DNA from 3 places in the Bacillus sp. M5A3_1b genome. Region 3 is predicted to be linked to each of the others. Evidence: predicted binding sites of a transcription regulator. Region 3 holds the regulator's gene; each other region holds the start of a gene.

The links. Region 3 encodes LexA, which represses DNA repair genes until DNA is damaged. Its sites were predicted from a motif close to CGAACATATGTTCG; they were not measured.
Region 1: the regulator LexA is predicted to act here: its motif matches at 3,436-3,449, upstream of recN (DNA repair protein RecN).
Region 2: the regulator LexA is predicted to act here: its motif matches at 2,101-2,114, upstream of uvrB (excinuclease ABC subunit B).

The regions. Positions count from the first base shown of each region.
Region 1 is NZ_JBKEZY010000001.1:477,199-484,950, forward strand. Features, by position in the region: gene spoIVB (SpoIVB peptidase) at 160-1,458, opposite strand; gene recN (DNA repair protein RecN) at 1,577-3,316, opposite strand; gene argR (arginine repressor ArgR) at 3,583-4,032, opposite strand; gene ACLBWW_RS02480 (TlyA family RNA methyltransferase) at 4,175-5,014, opposite strand; gene dxs (1-deoxy-D-xylulose-5-phosphate synthase) at 5,018-6,910, opposite strand; gene ispA ((2E,6E)-farnesyl diphosphate synthase) at 7,213-7,752, opposite strand, start outside.
Region 2 is NZ_JBKEZY010000003.1:235,187-242,938, forward strand. Features, by position in the region: gene uvrA (excinuclease ABC subunit UvrA) at 1-40, opposite strand, end outside; gene uvrB (excinuclease ABC subunit B) at 52-2,028, opposite strand; gene ACLBWW_RS10940 (DUF4362 domain-containing protein) at 2,180-2,608, opposite strand; gene ACLBWW_RS10945 (hypothetical protein) at 2,655-3,275, opposite strand; gene ACLBWW_RS10950 (MerR family transcriptional regulator) at 3,272-4,033, opposite strand; gene ACLBWW_RS10955 (hypothetical protein) at 4,133-4,360, opposite strand; gene ACLBWW_RS10960 (hypothetical protein) at 4,378-4,770, opposite strand; gene ACLBWW_RS10965 (hypothetical protein) at 4,767-4,988, opposite strand; gene ACLBWW_RS10970 (hypothetical protein) at 5,007-5,396, opposite strand; gene ACLBWW_RS10975 (helix-turn-helix transcriptional regulator) at 5,408-5,605, opposite strand; gene ACLBWW_RS10980 (YeiH family protein) at 5,839-6,861, opposite strand; gene ACLBWW_RS10985 (LysR family transcriptional regulator) at 7,013-7,752, shown strand, end outside.
Region 3 is NZ_JBKEZY010000014.1:79,920-87,671, reverse strand. Features, by position in the region: gene ACLBWW_RS26320 (bifunctional metallophosphatase/5'-nucleotidase) at 44-1,627, shown strand; gene ACLBWW_RS26315 (DUF896 domain-containing protein) at 1,667-1,906, opposite strand; gene ACLBWW_RS26310 (YneB family resolvase-like protein) at 1,952-2,608, opposite strand; gene lexA (transcriptional repressor LexA) at 2,750-3,370, shown strand; gene ACLBWW_RS26300 (DUF4097 family beta strand repeat-containing protein) at 3,459-4,265, opposite strand; gene ACLBWW_RS26295 (DUF1700 domain-containing protein) at 4,266-4,808, opposite strand; gene ACLBWW_RS26290 (PadR family transcriptional regulator) at 4,801-5,124, opposite strand; gene ACLBWW_RS26285 (ABC transporter ATP-binding protein) at 5,353-7,152, opposite strand; gene ACLBWW_RS26280 (nucleotidyltransferase domain-containing protein) at 7,164-7,752, opposite strand, start outside.

The sequences.
Region 1 (7,752 bases), on a different contig from region 3:
TGTTTATCGTTCATTTATTCCCTTTCGCAACACATTCCATCATAGAAATACAACGAAACGTTCAACCCTTTTCTTTTATTTTACAACAAAAAACACCTCTTGCGGAGCTTTTACAAAATTTCAACGAATTTTTCAAAAGAAAAGCGAGCTAATTAATAATTAGCTCGCTTTTCTTTCTTGTTCATAAATGTTAATTCCAGCCTCATGTAACATCCATTCAATATGAACACCATATCCTGACGTTGGATCATTTACAAATACATGTGTAACAGCACCAATTACTTTCCCGTTTTGTACAATTGGACTTCCGCTCATGCCTTGTACGATACCACCCGTTTTCGCTAATAAACGTTTGTCTGTTACTTTTATTACCATGCCTTTTGTAGCTGGAAACTTTTGCGGTACTGTACTTACAACTTCAATATCAAACGCTTCCACTTTATCTTTATCAATAACTGTTAATATTTTTGCCGGTCCCTCTTTTACTTGATGAGATAGTGCAATAGGCATCGCTTTATCCATTACGCCATTTGGTATATTTGTATTCAATTTCCCGAATATACCAAATGGACTATTTATTGTAATATTACCAATCACTTCACGATCTGGTGAGAACCTCGCTAATTTCTCTCCTGGATTCCCATGACTACCTCTTTCAATTGATGTAACTGTCGAACGCATAATTTGTCCATCTTCGACTTGAATCGGCTTTTTCGTATCGTTATCAGAAATGACATGACCAAGTGCCCCATATTTCATAGAATCAGGATGAACAAATGTCATTGTTCCGATTCCAGCTGCCGAATCACGAATATATAAACCAATACGATAAGACGATTCTCCACTGTCTTTTTGTGGTGTTAACTTAGTGCGGATATGTTTTCCATCTCTTAACAAAACAAGATTAAGCGGTTCACCTGTTTCACCACTATTATGAATAAATGGTGCTACATCACTCATTCTTTCAATTGTTTTACCATTAATTTCAGTAATCATATCTCCAATTTGCACACCAGCTGTTTCACCAGGAGATACTTTCCCTTTTTCAGTTTGAATTAAATGATGGCCTACAACAAGTACCCCTTTTGTATTTAACTTCACACCAATTGATTGTCCACCTGGAATAACTTTAAAATCTTTCAATACTTTCACATTTACTTTTTTCACTGGAAAACCAGCAAGCTGAAACACCATATCTGCTTCACCATTTTGATGAGGATTTACCATAAGTCCTTGTTTTTGTTCATTGGAACTTACTGTAAACACATGACGATCTGTAGATGAAGCGTGAAAAACTGGTAATGAAGCTATTTCTGATTGTTGCCCTTCAAAAACAACAAGTTGCTTCGGGGATGAAATAAACGTCCGAAGCGGTTTAAAACACCCAATAAAAACTAAAGAAACAAGGAGACAAAGACCTATTATTTTGCGAAATCTTTCTAATCTCAATTTGTTCACTCTCCTCGCTCCTACCCCACATTCAGCCTCTTGGCTTCACTTTTTAATCTCTCCTTGCAGTGCTTTATTTATAACCGGAAGAATTAAGAAATCATTATTTGAGAAAAAAAGCTATCCATTACTGGATAGCCTCTGCTGTCTGTTTAAAATGATGCGCTTGCGTAAGTAATTCTTTCGCATGTTCTGTCGTTAAATCTGTAATTTCCACACCAGAAATCATTCGAGCTATTTCTGTTACTTTATCCTCCATAGTTAAAACGGTAACTGATGTAATTGTCCGATCATTCGCTACTTGTTTTCGAATAAATAAATGTGAATCCGCCATTGAAGCTACTTGAGGTAAGTGCGTAATACAAAGTACTTGCGAGTTTACTGATACACGATAAATTTTTTCCGCAATAGCCTGTGCAACCCGACCACTTACACCAGTATCCACTTCATCAAAAATAACAGATGCAACACCTTGATGCTTAGAAAAAATGCTTTTTAAAGCTAAAATAATACGAGATAACTCTCCGCCAGAAGCGACCTTTGAAAGTGGTTTTAGCGGCTCACCTGGATTTGTTGAAATATAAAATTCCACATGATCGTAGCCATCCGCCGTAAGTCTTACCGGGGCACCCTCAACAAGAGGCTCTTCAGCATTTCCTTCTCTCTTCATGATTCTCACTTCAAATTTTGTTTTCTCCATATATAATTCTTTTAATTCCTGATGAATGGCATTTGTAAGATGCTCTGCAAGCTCATGACGCATATTACTTAACGACGTTGCTTCTTGCAGAATAACACTTTCTAATTCCTTTAATTGCTTCTTCGTCGTTTCAATATGAACGTCTTTATTTTCAATCGTAAAAATTTCTTGTTCAATTTTATCAGCATACGCTAAAATCTCTTCTACAGTATTTCCATATTTTCTCTTTAGCATACGAATTTCATTTAAACGCGTTTCAATTTCGTCTAAACGCTTCGGATCATATTCCATCATATCGAGCTTTTCTCTAAGTTGATATGCAACTTCTTCTAATAAGTAGTAGCTATTTGCAATTGAATCATGATTTTCTTGATAAACTTCATCTAAATGTGTAATACTCTCCATTTGTCCCATTGCGCTTCGTACATTATCTAACCCTTGTCCGTCAGCGCTTAATGAGCGATATGCATCGCCTAATGCTTTGTAAATTTTTTCGAAATTAGAAATTTGCAATCGTTCTTCAGTTAATTCAATTTCTTCATCCATCTTTAAATCCGCCTTACTGATTTCTTCATGCTGGAATTGAATTAAATCTAAGCGATGCGCCATTTGTTGTTCATTTTCACTTAACGATTTTAACTGTTTTTTTAATTTCTCATAGTCAGCGTATACATTTTGATATATACCCAATTGTTTGACAATGCGATCTCCATCAAAATGATCAAGCATAAACATATGACGCTCTTCATTCATTAAATCTTGTGTTTCGTGCTGCCCATGAATATCAACAAGTGTTTTTCCAATTTCCTTTAATATACTAAGGGTGACCAGTTTCCCATTTACACGACATACACTTTTTCCGTTTGCAGCGATATCACGCTTCAAAATAATCATGCCGTCTTCTATTTCTATATCCAACTCTTCTGCCTTTTCAATACACGGATGCTTATCATCTTCTACATAAAATAGCCCTTCTATCTCAGCTTTTTCTGTTCCGTATCGAACAAATTCCGCTGAACCACGGCCACCTACAAGTAAACTAATCGCATCAATAATAATCGATTTTCCGGCCCCTGTTTCACCACTTAAAACCGTTAACCCTTTTTGAAAAGAAATATTTAATGCCTCAATAATAGCAAAGTTTCTAATCGATAATTCCGATAACAATGCCCCATTCACCTCGTTATAAACTAATCCCCTATTAAGGGCTTTTCTCAGTTCTTCATTCAAATAGTCAAACTATATGTTTGTATGTATAAATTACTTTTCTAACCGCTCCATTGTACCAAACATTCGTTTTACGGGTCAATCCACCTATTTTCTAATTTTATTCAAAGAAAATATTATATTACAATTAAGAATTAACATTTTTAACCAATAAAAAAATCCTGTTCACTTTCCACTTTACAGAGGAAAGCAAACAAGATCTTTTTTTACAACATATTTAAGAAACGATCAGAGACAACACCTGTATCTTCAGGTGTACGGCAAATAATTAAGCAAGTATCATCACCACAGATGGTTCCGATGATCTCATCCCACTCTAAATGATCAATAAGTGCTCCAAGTGAATGAGCGTTACCAGGCAGTGTTTTTAGCACAAGCATATGTCCTGCCGTGTCTAATTTTACAAATGAATCCACTAGATTGCGTTTTAATTTTTGTAACGGGTTAAATCGTTGATCTGCTGGCAAGCTATATTTATAGCGCCCATCATGTAATGGCACTTTCACTAAGTGCAGTTCTTTAATATCGCGCGATACTGTTGCTTGCGTTACATTAAATCCCTCATTACGTAAAATATCAACTAATTCATCTTGTGTTTCAATTTCTTTGTTCGCAATAATTTCCCTGATTTTAATATGGCGCTGACCTTTATTCATACATTTGCACCTCACACTATCTCTTACCATAGTTTAAACATTGGTATACTTCACTTATTTATGTTAACTTATAATTCGTTGCTTGTACACAATTGTTTTTACAATCATTATACAATTACAACAAAAAGAGGAACAACATATGTTATTCCCCTTTTCCTTTTTGTTTTAGGACATCATGCGCCTCTGTAACTACTTGCTCAACAGAAACTGGAGAATGATTTTCGCCATTCTCACGTTCACCATGCCATTTCAGATGAATTAAAAATTCAATATTACCATCCCCACCCGTAATTGGTGAGAATGTTAAACCTTCTACGTCGTATCCTTCTTTTATAGCAAAGTCGACAATCATTTCTACGACAGCCTCATGTACTTTTCGATCACGAACGATACCTTTTTTCCCAACTTGCTCTCTTCCAGCTTCAAACTGTGGTTTAATTAACGCTGCTACATCCCCATTAGGCATAAGCATTGTTTTTAAAACCGGCAGTATAAGCTTTAATGATATAAATGAAACATCGATACTAGCAAATTGCGGTAAACCACGTTCTAAGTCTGCTGGTGTCACGTAACGGAAGTTTGTCCGTTCCATTACGACAACACGCTCATCTTGACGCAATTTCCACGCAAGTTGATTGTATCCTACATCTAATGCATAAGATAATTTCGCTCCGTTTTGAAGCGCACAATCTGTAAAGCCACCAGTTGATGAACCAATATCTATCATAACTTTATCTTGTAAATCCAGGTGAAATGTCCCCAATGCCTTTTCAAGTTTATAACCACCACGGCTTACATACGGCATAACTTGTCCCTTCACCGTAATCTCTGTATCTTGTGGGATCTTCTCTCCTGGCTTATCAAGTCTCATCTCATTCGCATATACAAGTCCGGCCATAACGGCGCGTTTTGCTTTCTCACGTGTTTCTATAAGTCCTCGCTCTACTAATAGTACATCTACTCTTTCTTTTTTTGCACTCATTTGTTACGCCCTTTTTTGTTTTGATGGAATCATTGTATGAATACGGTCTACAACAGCATCTGTCGTTAAACCAATTTCTTCTAATAATTTTGTTACACTACCGTGCTCTATGAAACGGTCTGGAATACCCATTCGTTCAATTAACGCACTATGGTACCCGTTCTCAGACGCAAATTCAACTACTCCCGTTCCAAAACCACCAATTAAGCAAGCTTCTTCAATCGTTAAAATCGGTATATTTTTCCCTAAGAGATCATGTAAATATGCTTCATCCATCGGTTTAATAAAGCGAGCATTCACTACTTTCACTGAAACTCCAGCCTTTTCAAGACGCTCAGCTGCTTCCATTGCCATTGGTATTGTCGTACCAAATGTTAAAATAGCCGCTTGTGTACCTTCTTTTAACGTTTCCCAAGTACCGATTGGAATCGCCTTTAATTCTTCATCCATATGAACACCAAGTCCATTACCGCGCGCATAACGTAATGCGATTGGTCCATCTTCATATTGCATCGCCGTATATACTAAATGTTGCCCTTCATTTTCATCTTTCGGCATCATAAGTACCATATTCGGCAAATGACGTAAGAATGAGATGTCAAATACACCTTGATGCGTTTCACCATCTGCTCCTACTAAACCAGAGCGATCGATTCCGATGAAGACATTTAAATTTTGGCGGCATATATCATGAACAACTTGATCATATGCTCTTTGTAAAAATGTTGAATAAATCGCTAAGAATGGCTTCATTCCTTGCGTTGCCATACCCGCCGCCATTGTTGTAGCATGCTGTTCTGCAATACCTACATCAATCATACGATCCGGGAATTCTTTTTGGAATTTCTCAAGTTTCGATCCAACAGGCATTGCAGGTGTAATTGCAACGATACGCTCATCCGTTCTCGCTAGCTTAAGTACTGTATCACTAACAACAGCACTCCATGCTGGTGCAACTTCTTTCGGTTTAACGAAGTCACCTGATTCAATTTTATAAGGTCCTGTTCCATGCCAAGTTCCAATAACATCACTCTCAGCTGGTTTAAAACCTTTTCCTTTTTTCGTAATAACATGAACAAGCACTGGGCCTTTTGTTTTCTTTGCATATTGCAACGTTTCGAATAACTTTTCATAATCGTGCCCATCAACTGGACCTAAATATGTAAAGCCTAATTCTTCGAAAAAGACACCGGATACTAGTAAATATTTAAGACTATCTTTTATTTTCTCTGCTGTCGCAGCAACTTTCCCACCGACTGCTGGGATTTTCTTTAATATATACTCTAGTTCATCTTTTACCCAATGGTATTTCCCTGCGGTACGTAGACGTCCCAGTACATTATGAAGCGCACCAACGTTTGGTGCAATTGACATTTCATTATCATTCAAAATAACAATCATGTCTGTTTTTTCATGTCCAATATGGTTCAATGCCTCTAAAGCCATTCCGCCGGTTAGAGCACCATCTCCAATGATTGGTATAACATATTCTTTCGTTTTCTTTAAATCACGTGCTAGAGCCATTCCCATTGCAGCAGATAATGATGTCGAACTATGGCCAGTTTCCCATACATCATGCTCACTCTCGCAACGTTTTGGGAAACCACATAGACCTTGATATTGCCTTAATGTACCGAATTCCTTTGCACGTCCTGTTAAAATTTTATGTACATAGGATTGATGTCCTACGTCCCATAAAAATTTATCTTTCGGACTATCAAATAATTTATGCAGAGCAATTGTGAGTTCTACTACACCTAAATTAGGTGCAATATGTCCACCTGTTTGAGAGAGCTCTTCAATTAAAAACTTACGAATATCCTCACTCAATCCCTCTAGTTCACCGATAGACATATCTTTCAAAAAACTAGGGTTTTGAATTTGCGTTAGATCCACATGGATCACTCACTTTCATTTCATAATCTGTCAACATGTCAAATATTATAAAAAACATTTACACAAAACAAGAAATTATCTTTTTTTATTTTTCACCTTGTCCTGCAATTAACCAGTCTATTGCGCCCTAATCCTATTATAAACCATATTTCTTTAGGCGATGAAAAAAATAGCCGCTAACACGAAGTGATAACGGCAATGTAATCTACATATATTTTTGCCAATAACAAGAAAAGAAAAACCTTTTCCTACATTTATATCATAAAATGATGAATGACTCAACAAATGGAAACGCTGTTATATTAGTTATTACGTTTTGCAATCAAATCGCAAATAGATAGTAAATATTCATCTTGTAATTGCAAGGAACCAATAGCACCTTTTGCTTTTGCAATTGTTTCTTCTAAAATATCCTTTGCTCTATCTACAGTAAATAACGTCGTATATGTGCTCTTTTCGTTGGAAACATCACTACCAATCGGTTTTCCAATCTCTTCTTCGGTTCCTTCCACATCTAAAATATCATCTCGAATTTGGAAAGCTAGGCCGATATATTTTGCAAATGCAAGTAACTTTTCTTCTTGTTCTTCTGTGGCATCAGAAAGTATCGATCCTGCAAGTACAGCAAATTCAAGTAGTTTCCCAGTCTTATGCTTATGAATATACTCCAACTCATCAATCGTAAGCTGGTTCCCTTCAGCTTCCATATCTGCCACTTGTCCGCCAACCATTCCTTCTGGTCCTGCCGCTTTTGCAAGCTCAAGTACAAGTCTTACTTTTTTTTCAGCAGAGATTTCCTTTTGTTCATATGCCATAATAACTTGAAAAGCATACGTCAACAA
Region 2 (7,752 bases), on a different contig from region 3:
GTGCTCTAGCACCTTTTACGACAATAAAATCCTTGCTTATGCTCACTCTGTTCACCCTTCCGCTTTTAATTCTAATAGTAAATCTCTTAATTCAGCTGCACGCTCGAAATCTAACGCTTTTGCTGCTTCTTTCATCTCTGCTTCCATCTTCGCAATTGTCTTTTCACGCTCTTTTTTCGTCATCTTCTTAGCTGGTACTGCTTCATATGTTTCCGGTTCTTCAGCAGCTGTCGTTGCACGGATAACATCACGCACGCCTTTTTGAATCGTTTTCGGCGTAATACCATGCTCTTTATTGTAAGCTTCTTGTATAGTACGACGGCGCTGCGTTTCTTCAATTGCAATTCCCATTGATCTTGTTATACGATCTGCATACATAATAACGCGGCCGTTTTCATTACGTGCTGCACGACCGATTGTTTGAATTAATGAACGCTCTGAACGCAAGAACCCTTCCTTATCAGCATCTAAAATAGCTACAAGTGATACTTCTGGAATATCTAATCCTTCTCGTAATAAGTTAATACCGACAAGTACGTCAAACTTACCAAGGCGAAGGTCACGGATAATTTCAATACGTTCTAACGTTTTAATTTCAGAGTGGAGATAATTCACTTTAATTCCTACATCTTTTAAGTAGTCTGTTAAATCCTCTGACATTTTCTTCGTTAAAGTCGTAATTAATACACGTTCATTTTTGGCAATGCGATCTTGAATTTCTCCTAATAAATCATCAATTTGCCCTTCAATTGGTCGTATATCAATTGGTGGATCTAAAAGCCCTGTTGGACGAATAATTTGTTCTATTACCTCCGGTGCCTGCTCTAACTCGTACGGTCCTGGCGTTGCCGAAACGTAAATAACTTGATTCGTTTTTCCTTCAAACTCATCAAACGTAAGCGGTCTATTATCTAAAGCTGATGGCAAACGGAACCCATGATCCACAAGTACTTGCTTACGTGCTTGGTCCCCGTTATACATCGCTCTTACTTGTGGTACTGATACGTGTGACTCATCCATAACAATTAAGAAATCTTCCGGGAAATAGTCTATTAACGTATATGGCGTTGCACCCGCCGGACGAAGTGTTAAATGACGGGAATAATTTTCAATCCCTGAACAAAAGCCCATCTCACGCATCATTTCTAAATCATAACGTGTACGCTGTTCTATACGCTGCGCTTCTAACAACTTGCCATTATCATTTAATTCCTTTAAACGTTCTTCTAATTCTTTTTCTATATTTTCAATAGCGACCTTCATTTTTTCCTCACGTGTAACGAAGTGAGATGCTGGGAAGATTGCTACATGATCACGTTCTGCTAATACTTCACCTGTTAACGCATTTACTTCGCGAATACGATCGATTTCATCGCCAAAAAATTCAATTCGAATACAATGCTCATCAAGTGATGCTGGGAAGATTTCAACTACATCTCCGCGCACACGGAATGTACCACGCTTGAAATCAATGTCATTACGTCCATACTGCACATCAACAAGTTCACGAAGCAATTGATTGCGGTCCTTTTCCATACCAACTCTAAGTGAAACAACTAACTCGCGGTATTCTTCTGGAGAACCTAAACCATATATACACGAAACACTCGCAACAATAATCACATCATCCCGTTCAAATAGTGCAGATGTTGCTGAGTGACGCAATTTATCGATTTCATCATTAATCTGCGCATCTTTTTCAATAAACGTATCTGTTTGAGGCACATACGCTTCTGGCTGATAATAATCGTAATAACTAACAAAATATTCAACTGCATTATTCGGAAAAAAATCTTTCAGCTCACTATATAACTGTCCTGCTAACGTTTTATTATGAGCCATAACAAGTGTTGGCTTCTGCACTTCTTTAATGACATTTGAAATCGTAAATGTCTTACCCGTTCCTGTTGCTCCAAGCAACACTTGCTTTTTCTTCCCACTATTAATTCCCTCTACAAGCTTTTCTATAGCTACCGGCTGATCACCTTGCGGGGAATAAGCTGAGATAATTTCAAATTGATGTTCCAAACAAAACCGACCTCCTCGTAAAAAATCTGTATTCCCATTTTACCACGAATGCTCATAAAAAAACCAAGAAAACGAACAGATATTCGGTAAAATTTTCGACAATATATACATAGAAAAAGGAAGGAGTAAAAACTTCCTTCCTCTACTAACTCTATTTTTTAGGTACATATAATAAATCATATCCATTGCGCCCATTTTTACTCGTACAATCTATTAACCTATAAGTGATTTCTAATTCTCCCTGCTCTTTAACAATACTTTTGCAACTATCTTTATGTAATCCTTTATGCTCACCAGCAAATTGGTCTTTTCTATTATCTAACACATAAAGTATATCGTTCTCACTATGCTCTACCGTTTGAAAAATCGGATCACCTTCATGGGTATACTGCACAATTCTTATTTTATCAACTTTCCCTTGGTCAACATTCAAAACGAACTTTTCAAAATTATCTAGATTGGAAATTACTGCTCTCTTTACAATGACATCATTCTTCTTATCAATGTCAATGTTAGGTTGTGAGCATGCTACTAAACTAAAGAGAAATAAGCATATAAAACCTGTTTTTCCTATTGTTATCCTCTCCTATACAAACTATTGGTATACTAGAAAAAGCTACTTTCCTCTATGAAAGTAGCTTCTCTTTTTCTTTTTCCTTCTTTGGGAAAAGAACATATGAAAATGAAATAACTGTATCCACTAAAAGTATAATCGCCCAAACTTGGCTAACACGACTTGCTTTTTCATTTAAAACAATCCCCGTTTCTAACCAATTATGCCATTGTTCAAACGGGACAAAACCGTACAGAAAGAAAAAGAAAATATGCGCAACAACGAATAAAACAAGATGTAATAACCAATTTTTTATTTCCTGTTTCGCATAGGCCATACCTGTTAATTCTACGTGCTCTTCCATAGTTGGCGCTGGTTCATTCCGCCATTTCGCAACTAGCTTTTGCGCAAACATATCAAGCTTCTTCAAATCCTTTTTCCCGTAGAAAACTGCATACAATAAAATAATTACCGTAATGATTTGAAAGTTAGAGAACTTCCCTGTTTGATAATAGTCCACTACCCCTAAGGTTAAAATAAACACTTCATTTACGAGGAGTACAATCCCCATAATAAAGCTCGCCTTCTTCAAACGGAATCCGTAACGAAGTAAAAAGAAGCCGATAGCCGATAACCAAAATACAATCTCTGCCCCAATTAAAAAATACCAACGATATTCTGCAAGTATACTCATTTATCCATCTCCTTTTCATCATATATACGAAAAGCTTCTTCCATATATAATAAAAGTTCTTCTTCAATTGGATACATGCTCATTTTCTGTGAATCTTCCTTCGATTTTCTAACTTCCCATAACTTATCTAAAAACGCTTCGTCACCATTGGCCATTTCTAAACATTTCTGCATTAATCTCTTCGTTGCCCCTTGTACCTCATCACTCGCTGCTTCTTTGCCGTCTTTCATAAAAGTACGTAATTGCTTTAATAAATCTACCCATTCTAAAACATTCGGATCTTCTTCACTCATATTTGGCAAGTTATGAAGCAATTTTTGTTCTTCCTTTGAAAATACTTCATTTTGAAATATTTCACGTATACGAGACGACTGTTTCGAAAGCTGGATCAGTTCAAACATAACTTTCCAATCAAGTTCCCCTTCCACATCTACCGAATAAACAACAGCTTGTAATACGCGCTCCATTCGATTGAATTTCTTTTGTTCTTCCTTTACAAATCTAAGTTGTTTTTCAAGCGAATCCTTTAAGTTAAGCTCACCTTTTACTAACATATTCGCAGACTCTTTTAATGAAAATCCCATTTCCTTTAAAAATAAAATTTGTTGCAGCCTTATTACGTCAGCTTCACTATATAAACGATGCCCGCCTTCTGTTTTCCCGCTCGGCTTTAATAAATCTATTTGATCATAATAACGTAATGTACGTACTGTTACCCCTGTTTCTTTCGTCAATTGTTGTATTGAAATCACTACCATCACCTCTTCCTCTTCATTATAAAAGATGACGTAACGTCACTTTCAAGCCTTTTGTAAAAAAATACAAAAAGCTGTTTATACTCTTTGTATAAACAGCTTTTACGGAAATAACCCTTTTTGTACAGCAAGCCCACAAAATAAAATAAGTGCGCCAACAACAACACTCGTTGCTGTTTTATGATAATGAGCTGAAACTAATAAATAATATGATAAACCTACAGTACCAAGCATAATAAAAATACTCGGTACTGGATTACGAGAGAAATTCTGCATTCCCCAAAACAAAGCAAAAATAGCCGTAGCGACACATAATACCGGTAATCCCATCCCAGTTCCCCTTTTTTCTACCTATTCCTTGTTGCTAACACACTCGTCGATGCCATACTTATTAATAAACCAAAAATGACAATATATAATAACTCATTTACATGTACTGCTTGCCTATCTAAATACTTATTTACACAAAGATACATAATGAACAAGAACACGAAGCTTGTAATACTAATCGTAAAATATGACTTCATCTTATTCACAACTCGCTCATCAATCGACGGTACTCCCTCTTCTTTCAAACGCTTCTGTTCTCTATATTCCGCAATACTATATAAAATGACTAGTGCTACATTCGATATGAAGATTGTTCCCCACGAAATACTTAAAATCATTAAACTCACATTTAAAATAAGACCCGCTAAAAATAAACTGCCTATGAACCGTATAATATCTTGTTTACTCATACATGATCAGCCTCTTTTTGATTTCTATATTTCCACTTCGGCCAATAGTTTACGAGGAAATACACCCACTGCCCTAGTACAAATAAAACAAACGGCATACCAGCATTTCCATCAACAATTAAATTATATAAACTCCATATCGCTAAACTAATCGAAAAAAATAACCCTACATATTTAAACGCTTTATCTGACTGAAATCTCTCAAACTCATCTTGCATTTTTCATTCCTCCTATCGCTATGCTCGTTTCCCTATCATGACTCCTATGATGAGACTACCCGCAAATAAGGAACTACATATCATAAATATTTCTTGCACTGGTATAACAGCTCTGCCTATCGCTTTACTCGCAACAATATAAACAATAAGCAATAGAAACGCGAATATAAATGAGACATTTACATATTTTTTTATATTTTCATTTACTCGCTCATCTATATCTGGAAGTTCTTCTTTTTTGTACTTACGCTTTTTGTAATACGAATACACCATTAAAAATACAATTGCTAAAACGTTACTCACGACGAGCGGTAAAATTGGTATAGCCGGATTCATACTATGAACTACAATGTCTCCCAAAAACAATCCAAAAGTCGCACCGATAAATAACTTTTTAGTATCGTTCATTTTTTCTCCCCTTACTCTAGCGTAAATATTTCCTCCACCTTCACCCCAAAATATTTGGCGATTTTTAGGGATAACTCTAGACTCGGGTTATAATGATGGTTTTCAATCGCCACAATCGTCTGCCGCGTCACCTGCATCGCCTTTGCCATTTCAACTTGCGTTATATGATGTTGCTTTCTTAACTCTTTTATTTTATTTTTCACACCCATAGGCTCCACCTTCGAAAGTAAAGATATCTTTACTTTAATTATAAATATTTTCCAGTTATAAGTAAAGATATCTTTACAAATTTTAGAAAAACGTTTCACTGATCACCTTCTCTAACAAAGTACAAGCGTAATTAAATTTATATCAGCTATTTTTTTAATATATCGACACCCGTAGCACTATAAACATAAAAAAGCTGTCCAAAAATATCTTTTGGAACAGCTTCTTCGTCCTACTACATAAATCCTAATGCATATACAAGAACGTATCCAAGAATAGAAAGGAAAACCGAGCCGATCAGCCCCGCCACGAATGCCTTACTTCCTAACTTACGGAACGTTTTAAACTCTACATTTAAACCAAGCCCCGCCATCGCCATTGCAATAAGCATGTAAGCAAGAACAACAATATATCCAGCAACAACTTCTGGTATAACCCCGAGCGAATGCACTGCACTCATTGCTAAAAACCCGAAGATGAACCACGGAATTGGAAGGTCGCGCCACGATTTTTTTTCCTCGCTACCTTCACTCTTACCAAACCATAATCCAATTAAAATCGCTACTGGCACAAGCATTGCAACGCGCGTTAATTTCACGATAACTGCGATGTCTACAGCCGTACTTCCTCCTGGTGCCGCAGCTGCGATGACATGGGCGATTTCATGCAGCGTCGCACCTGAGAATACACCGTATCCATACGGTGAGAAGCCAAGCACTGGGTATAATAGCGTATAAATAAGTGTAAATATTGTACCTAAAATTGCAATAATCGCTGCCCCAACTGCCGTTTCTTCATCCTTCGCTTTCACTTGCGGTGCAATTGCCACGACCGCAGCCGCGCCGCAAATTGCTGTTCCGCAAGCTGTTAAAATTCCGAGTTTCTTTTCTACCTTAAATACTTTCGTTAGCCCATATACAACGAAAATCGTAAATGTAATAACAGCGGCAGCGATGACCAATACTTTCGGCCCTGCCTTCGCAATATCAACAAGATTTAACCGCATTCCAAGTAAGATAATCCCAAAGCGAAGCAACTTCTTACTCGCAAAGTTCGTCCCGGCAATCGCATCATGAGGAACTCCAATTGCCGCACGCCAAACCATCCCAATTAGAATAGCAATCACTAATTGTCCCATAATATTTAAAAATGGAAGCTCTGCTAAATATTTCGCAGCAATTGCGATTAATAATGTAATCCCAATTCCTTGTGAAAATCCAAAGCCCTTCTTCTTTTGTATAACAAGTGTTTGTTCCACTTTGTACCACCCCAATAATCGTATTGGAACATGCATGTTCTTTCTACTTATATTATAAGAGAGTTTCTATAATAAGTTTAATATCAATATTGAATCTCTATCATTAGAAATACTTATGATAAGATGATAGAAAAAGAAAGGAGCCCATTACATGAACGTAGACATTTTAAAAATATTTGTTACTGTCGTTGAACAGAAGCATTTCTCCCGTGCAGCAGAATTATTAAACCTTTCACAGCCTGGCGTAAGTATGCATATACGCAACTTAGAAAACGAATTTGGCACTACACTTATTCAGCGCTCTCCGAAGCACGTTCAAGTGACGGAAGCTGGAAACATATTATATATACACGCAAAACAAATGCTCTCTCTTTATGAAGATGCTAAGCAAGAAATTAACGAGCTACATAACGTTGTAACAGGAACTCTTCGCATCGGTGCTAGTTTCACAATTGGCGAATACTTACTTCCAAAAATACTGGCTAACTATGCGAATGAAAATCCACACGTTGAAATTCATACCTTTATCTCAAATACAGAAGACGTTTTGCAAAGCCTTCGCTCTAATCAAATCGATATCGGCTTAGTCGAAGGGCAAGTCGTATACGCCGACGTGGACGTTGAAACGTTTATGCAAGATGAAATGAAGCTCGTCGTCCCGCCAAATCATCCACTGCTCCGCACAAATGAAATAAATGAAAGCACACTCCAAGATCAAGTATGGGTATTAAGAGAAAGTGGTTCTGGAACACGCGCTTATAGTGACCGCTTTATTCATCAACACCATTTAAAATTGAAGCGCTTCTTTACATTCAGTAGTATCCAAAGCGTGAAAGAAGCAGTTAGTGCTGGGCTTGGCATCGCTATACTTTCTGATTGGACTGTACGGAA
Region 3 (7,752 bases):
GATATGCTTAACTAGTAGATAACAATAGAAAAGGTGAATGATATTGAATCAAAAACAAATTGTAACTTTAAACATCTTATTAACAAGTGATATACACGGTACTGTTTATCCAATTCACTACCAAGATAACTCCAAAGCTGAAATTGGTTTAGCTAAAATTTCTACTCTTATAAAAAAAGAACGTTCCCAAAACAGAAACGTTCTTTTAATTGATAACGGTGACTTCATACAGGGAACACCCTTTACTTATCATTACGCTACATATGCAAAAGATAAGCAAAATCCAATGTCCTTATTAGCGAACTATTTACGTTATGATGCTGCAGTTATCGGGAATCATGAATTTAATTATGGAATGGACGTATTAAATCATGCTATTTCTACTGCGAACTTCCCGTATCTATCAGCAAATATTTTAGATACAAACAGAAAAGAACCTTATTTCGGGAAACCATATATAATAAAACATATTGAATCAAATATAAAAATTGCTATTTTAGGGATAACAACGCATTACATTCCTAATTGGGAACAACCTCATCACATTCAAGATCTACAATTTGAAGATGCATTAGAAACAACAAAAAAATGGGTTTCTTACATTCGCGAACAAGAACAACCAGATTTACTAGTCGTAGCGTATCATGGAGGATTTGAACGCGATTTACAAACCGGGGTACCGACTGAAGTTTTAACAGGTGAAAACCAAGGTTATGCAATGTGCTATGAAATTGAAGGCATAGATATTTTACTAACAGGCCATCAACACCGGGAAATCGCTCACACCGTAATAAATGGTGTAACAGTTTTACAGACTGGATGCAATGGACACTCCGTCGGAAAAATAACAGTAACATTCGAGAAAACAGAACAAAAATGGGTAAAAAAAGAGAGTTATTCACAATTATTGCCCGTGCGAGGAATTGTGGCGGACCAACATATGCTTTCCTTGGTTACCGATTATGAAGAGAAAACACAAAATTGGCTCGATCAACCTATTGGACTAATCTATGGGGATATGCAAATTTCAGACGCTATGCAAACTCGTTTGCAAGACCATCCTTTTATTGAATTCATAAATAAGATACAGATGGATATAGCTAATGTTTCTATTTCTTGTACAAGCTTATTCCATAATACATCTCCAGGTTTCCCTGGTCATGTAACAATGCGTGACATCGTTTCTAATTATATTTATCCAAATACATTAAAAGTAATTAGAATAACTGGAGCAGATATAAAAAACGCCCTTGAACTTTCTGCTTCTTATTTCACATTACATGCAGATGGAACTATCATCGTAAACCCTACCTTCATAGAACCGAAGCCACAACACTATAATTACGATATGTGGGAAGGGATTTCGTACGTATTAAACATTTCCAAACCTATTGGCGAGAGAGTAGAATCTTTACAGTATAAAGGCGCTCCTCTTCATATGAATGAAGAATATGACGTCGTTATGAATAATTATCGCGCAAGCGGCGGAGGAAACTTCTTTATGTTTCAAAATAAGCCCGTAATAAAAGACATACCAACAGATATGTCTGAACTTATCGCTAACTATATATTGAAGCACAAAAAGATAGAGGCATCAGTCAACAATAACTGGAAAGTTATTAAATAACCGATATAATAAATAAAAAAGATGGGCTTCGCCCATCTTTTAGTTTAATTTTGCATTATCTTGCTTTTTTAAAGCCTTTAATTTCGCCGGTGTAACATCAGTACCTTCTTCGTTAACAACTTTAATTCCTTTAAGTTCGTTTAACATATTTTGACGAAATCCTTTTAAATATTGTTCACGTAGCGATTGGCGCTCACGTTGTTCTTCTTCAGTTAAGCCTTCAGCTTTTGCTTTTTTCGCTAAGAAGTTAATGCGTTCAATGAGTTCGTGACTTTGCATCTCGAATCCCCCTTTTACTCAAAACTGATTATTATCATACAATAGTTAGTCCTCTTTATCAAGCAATTGCTTTGTATATTCTACATATCTACGATGTACAGTCGCTTTTGAAACATTATGACCAAAGCCGCGAAGCGTTGCCGCAATTTCTTCGAAAGTAAGTTCACTCTTGCGCAAACGTACAATTTCCTCAATCGGCACTTCTTTCTTCTCTCGTCCTACGCTTAAATGACGATTCTTCAAATTATTTTCTGGACGATAACCTTTTTCTACTGCACGTTGCATACCACGTTTAATTTTCAAATTATGAATCTTTCTTTGATACTCTTCAACAATCCCAATTATATCTAGTACCATCGAATCAGAGTCAGAGAGTTCTAATTCTCCATTATGCGTATGCGTATATACTTTTATTCCCTCTTTATGTAAACAGTGCATTAATGCAATCTTTGCATTCCCTCTACCAAGCCGCGTTTCATCTTGTATGAGAAGTACATCAACTTGTTCATCGCGAATTGTATCTAGCACTTCTAATATGCCATCACGTTCAATTGTATAACCACTAGCCTGCTCCTCAATCACCTTTACAACATTCATTTGATAGCGCTCAGCTAAATGCAATAATTCATCTTTTTGACGCAATAATGATGTTTCCTGTTCTTCTTTTGTTGTGCTCACACGTGCATAAATAATTGCATTCATTTTGAACCCTTCTTTCTCACTATATTTTCCTTATAGTGTATCATAAATTCGTCTTTCGTTCGAACTTATGTTTGTAGAATGTTTTTTCGCATGTTATACTTATTAATAAGAAAAATGAAAGAAAACGAGGTGTTAGAAAACATGGAGAAGTTAACGAAACGCCAGCAAGACATTCTCGACTTTATTAAGCTAAAAGTACAAGAAAAAGGATATCCACCTTCCGTACGTGAAATCGGTCAAGCAGTCGGCCTCGCTTCTAGTTCTACAGTGCACGGACATTTATCACGACTAGAAGAAAAAGGATATATTCGACGCGATCCAACAAAACCACGAGCAATTGAAATTTTAGGTGACAACCGAATGGATACAGAGACACAATCTGTTATTCAAGTTCCAATTATCGGAAAAGTTACTGCTGGATTACCTATTACAGCAGTTGAAAGTGTAGAAGATCATTTCCCACTTCCAGCTAGCATTGTCGCTGGAGCAGACCAAGTATTTATGTTACGTATTTCCGGAGATAGTATGATTGAAGCTGGTATTTTCGATGGGGATTTAGTTGTTGTTCGCCAACAACAGTCTGCATACAACGGTGAAATTGTAGTCGCTTTAACAGAAGATAACGAAGCAACTGTTAAACGTTTCTATAAAGAAAAAGACCATTTCCGTCTACAACCGGAAAACTCTTCATTAGAACCTATCATTTTAAAACAAGTGTCAGTTATCGGAAAAGTAATTGGCGTATATCGTGATTTACATTAAGAATAATAAAAGAAGATAATTACCTTATTTATATACGGTAATTATCTTCTTTTTTTGTATTTTGATAGATTTCCATACATTTTATTTCTTATGAACGAGTTTCAATCGTCACATCGCCAGCAGCTGTTTTACCACTAATCTTTTTACTACCATTGCCAATTGTTATATTTTTATTTTCTTCATTAAAAATCATTACTTCGCCAGCAGCACTTTGCCCCGTTATAACTGCATCTTGTGGTTTTTCTAATAAAGTAATATCTACATCCCCAGCGGTTGAACTTGCCTCTACATCATATTTAGGATCATGATCCATAATATGCACTTCCCCGCTAGCCGACTTCACAGTTACTTTTCCTATTACCTTCTTAAAGCTCACCTCACCAGCTTTTGAAGATCCTTCCACACTTTTTGCTGTGACATTTTTCAAATCTACTTCTCCAGCGAGTGTCCCAACACTTACACAGTCACTTTTCACATCACTTATTTCTATTTGTCCAGCTGATGAATTTATTTTTATCTCTTGGTATGAACGTTCAGGCACAAGGAGAGTTATTGTAGACGTTTGAAATCTAAAATCGTAAAAAGAAAAATCAAATGAAGCACCTTTTTCTCTTTCCCCAATAATTTTTAATGTGTCACCATCTTCAGCAATACGAACCTCGTGTTTACGTACATCTCCTGATTGCTTTACATAAAAAGAAGAGTCGGGAGATTTTTGGACAACAATATCCCCAGCATCTAACTTAACTTCTATATTTTTTAGTGTTTCGTTTTTAATTACGTCTTCTTTATTTCCTTCTTCTGCAGTTTGCACGGCTTTTTCATATGTTTGTGAAATCCCTATTACTCCAATAATGATACAAGCGATAGCTACTAACAATATTTTCTTCATCATCTACTCCCCTTTTATCATTTTGAAGTTCCATAGTACATAACGTACGCATAACTTTTTAAACCAATTCGTACTATAATAAGCGATAATACATAACAACAAACCTACCCCAACAAACGTTATACTAACGAATAAATCCAACCATATAAAAGTACCCATAAATACTTTTCCAATAACGAAAAATGGTGTCACTACACTAGCAATTCCACCGAGCCAGAAGGAAAATATAAAAGCAATAATTGCAACTAACGGGCCTAACACAATAATAAAATTAAACAAACTAAGTCCAATCGCTGCCATAACAGCCCTTGTTATATTGGTAGTTGATGGGTCCTTTTTCATTTCGTCAAAGCGATACAAAGCAAGTAAGTCTTTTGCAATTACTTTCGGAGAGCCAAGGCCCTTTATTATTTCCGATTCAGTTTTTCCTTCTTCTATTCCAAACTGAAAATGCTCTTCATAATCAAATAAAATATCTTTCCTCTCTTCTTCCGGTAACTTTCTAAGATGACTTGATAATTCTTTAAGAAACTGTTCTTTACTCATCCCATTCCACCCCTTCAATAATTTCTTGTACGCCTTTTGCAAAATCACGCCACTCCGTTACTAACAAATTCAGTTGCGTTTCCCCTTGCTCAGTTAGTTGATAATATTTACGAGGCGGTCCCTCTGTAGATTCTTTTAAATACGTTTGAAAATATCCTTCTTTCGTTAAACGACGTAATAAAGGATACACTGACCCTTCCGATATTAAAAATTTATTTGAGATTTGCTGAACAAGTTCATAGCCGTAACAATCTTTACGTTTCACAAGTGCTAAAACACACAGTTCTAACACGCCTTTTTTAAACTGAACGTTCAAAGTCAATCCCCCTTTCTCATTTCAGTACTATTCAATACACGGTACCCATTATATCCATAATATACCACTTAGTATTATTCATTGCAAGGTACTCATTTATATTTACTCCCTAAATTTAGAAAACGTACAAATAAAAGCCTGAATAATGCCCTGTTATAACTGGCCATCACTCAGGCTTTTATTCGATTCGAACTGTATGAATACAAAAATTCATTCACTCTTTCCTCTCTAAGAACCAACTTCCATTTGTGACCCTAACAAACTTCGAAATACACCTTTTCTCTCTTTAGCCAATTGATTAAATTCACCTTTTTGGACAATTTCACCTTTTCCTAAGACAATGACTTGATCTGCATTGCGTATAGTAGATAAACGATGCGCAATCACAATAATTGTCATTGTTCCTTTCAACCTTTCTATTGCTGATTGGATTTTCACTTCATTTTCAGTATCTAATGCACTCGTAGCCTCATCTAATACTAAAATCGACGGTTTTCTTAAAATAGCCCGCGCTAGTACAAGTCGTTGACGTTCACCACCTGAAAGCCTTACTCCTCGATCCCCAATTAGTGTATCAAGCCCTTTAGGAAGCGTTTGTACAAATTCAGCGGCGGCCGCAAAATTTAATGCAGACCAAATTTGTTCTTCACTTGCATTTGGCTCAATCATCAATAAATTTTCTCTTATGCTTGCATTAAATAAGAAAGGATCTTGTGGTACATAACTAATAGCCCGCCTTAATGACAATAAATTATCAGTTGTAAGGGGCGTACCATCTATTAACACTTGACCTTTTTCTGGCTGGATTAATCCCATTAATACATCAATTAATGTACTTTTGCCTGCACCAGAATGCCCCACAATGGCCGTCATACTGTTTATTGGAATTTGCACATTAATATTTTGAAGTGCGTATAAAGATTCTTGCTTATTATAACGAAAGTAAACATCCTTACACTCCATACCTTGTTTTATACGAATCCGCTCTATATGTTTTTGTTGATGTATATCCTGCATTTCAATCGCTTCCTTACATTCCTCTTGCAACTCCCATAATGACTTAAAAGCAGGAATACTTGCAGCCAGTTGTTCTAAATTTGATTGAATCGTCATGAATCTTGGCCATAGTCTGGAGAAAATGAGGATGATTAATAGTAATTGGGTGGGTTGCGCTTGAAACATACTTACTGATAATAATAAAAAAAATGCAATTAATATAGCCATTGAAACTTTATAAAACAATTGAGAGTTTGATCTTATTCTCATATACTCCATTTGCTCATTACTCATCTTTTTTGTTATAGATTGTAACCAATCTAAACGTGATGCTTCCAAAGTATTACTCTTTATATCTTTAATTCCATTAAAATGATCTGTTATACCAGAAAGATAGTCTTTTGCCAATTCTGAGGTCTTACCGCCTAGTATTCGTGCTTTTTTTATAAAAACACGAGAAGCTACCAAGAATAATAAACCAAAGACCAAAACAAATATAGTTATTTGAGGAGATAATAAAAACGCAATCCCCACCTGTATAAATGTAAACAGAATAGCAGCTAACAATTGTAAAATTAAATTAACCCCATAACTTACACGAGCTAATTCTGTAGTTAATATATTTATTAGATTTGTTTTCCTTTTCTCTAAAAAAAAACTCCACTTTGCTTTTAAAATCATACTATATGTTTCTAGTCTTAACTCTCGTATAAAAGCTTGTTGCGTTCTCGCATCCCTTAGCGTTATATTTCTTTGTAGTAAATTTTGACCTAACACTATTAGTATATATATACCTAAAATAGAAACTAGACTTGCTGTTTTAGGAAAATCCTGCAAAAACCTAGAGACAGGTGCAATAAAAGTAGTCTCCTCGCCTATATTAATTATTCCAGTCATACTTATCATAGGAATTAATAAAATAATACCTATCCCTTCAAGTAAACTTATTAAAACCATACCAAATAAATTCACATACAGTATGTTTCCCGCCGAAGAGTATAGTTTCTTCATAAAATATATAATATGATTCATCGATGTTCCCCCTATAACAAAGCCAGCTTCTTTGTTTTCCTCCAAAGACATAAAAACGGACGTAGAGGAAAATATAAAAAATGAAGAAATTTAGGTAACGGTAATGTTTTTGCATCAATTGGATAAGGATATAGTTGGCTCATAATATATAAAATTTTTTGCTGATTAGACATTAGTGAAAATAAATATCGGCTATGATAGATAAATACTTCTTCAGGGACAGGATCGGTATGCAAGTTTATCATTTGCTTGAAATAAAACAGTGCCTCTTGAGCTAACTGCTTTGAATGTTTTTTCGCTACTAATTCCATCATCCTTTCATCTAGTCGTACACCTAGCAATTGAGCTGCTAAAATTAATGCTTGTCCTCCTAAATGAAGCATTTGATATTTTCTCATTAACTTATGGATCTCACTCCAATTAAGTTCTTGATCGACAATTTTTTTTATATCTACTAACCAGCGTAATCTGGACCAACCATGTCTAGCACCATGAGATACCAAAAATAAAAATAAATCTTCCTTTCCTAACATATATACAGAATTACTCGTAAGGGTACTTTTTCTCTTTCTCCCCCAAAGCTCTTCAAACCCAGGTTCC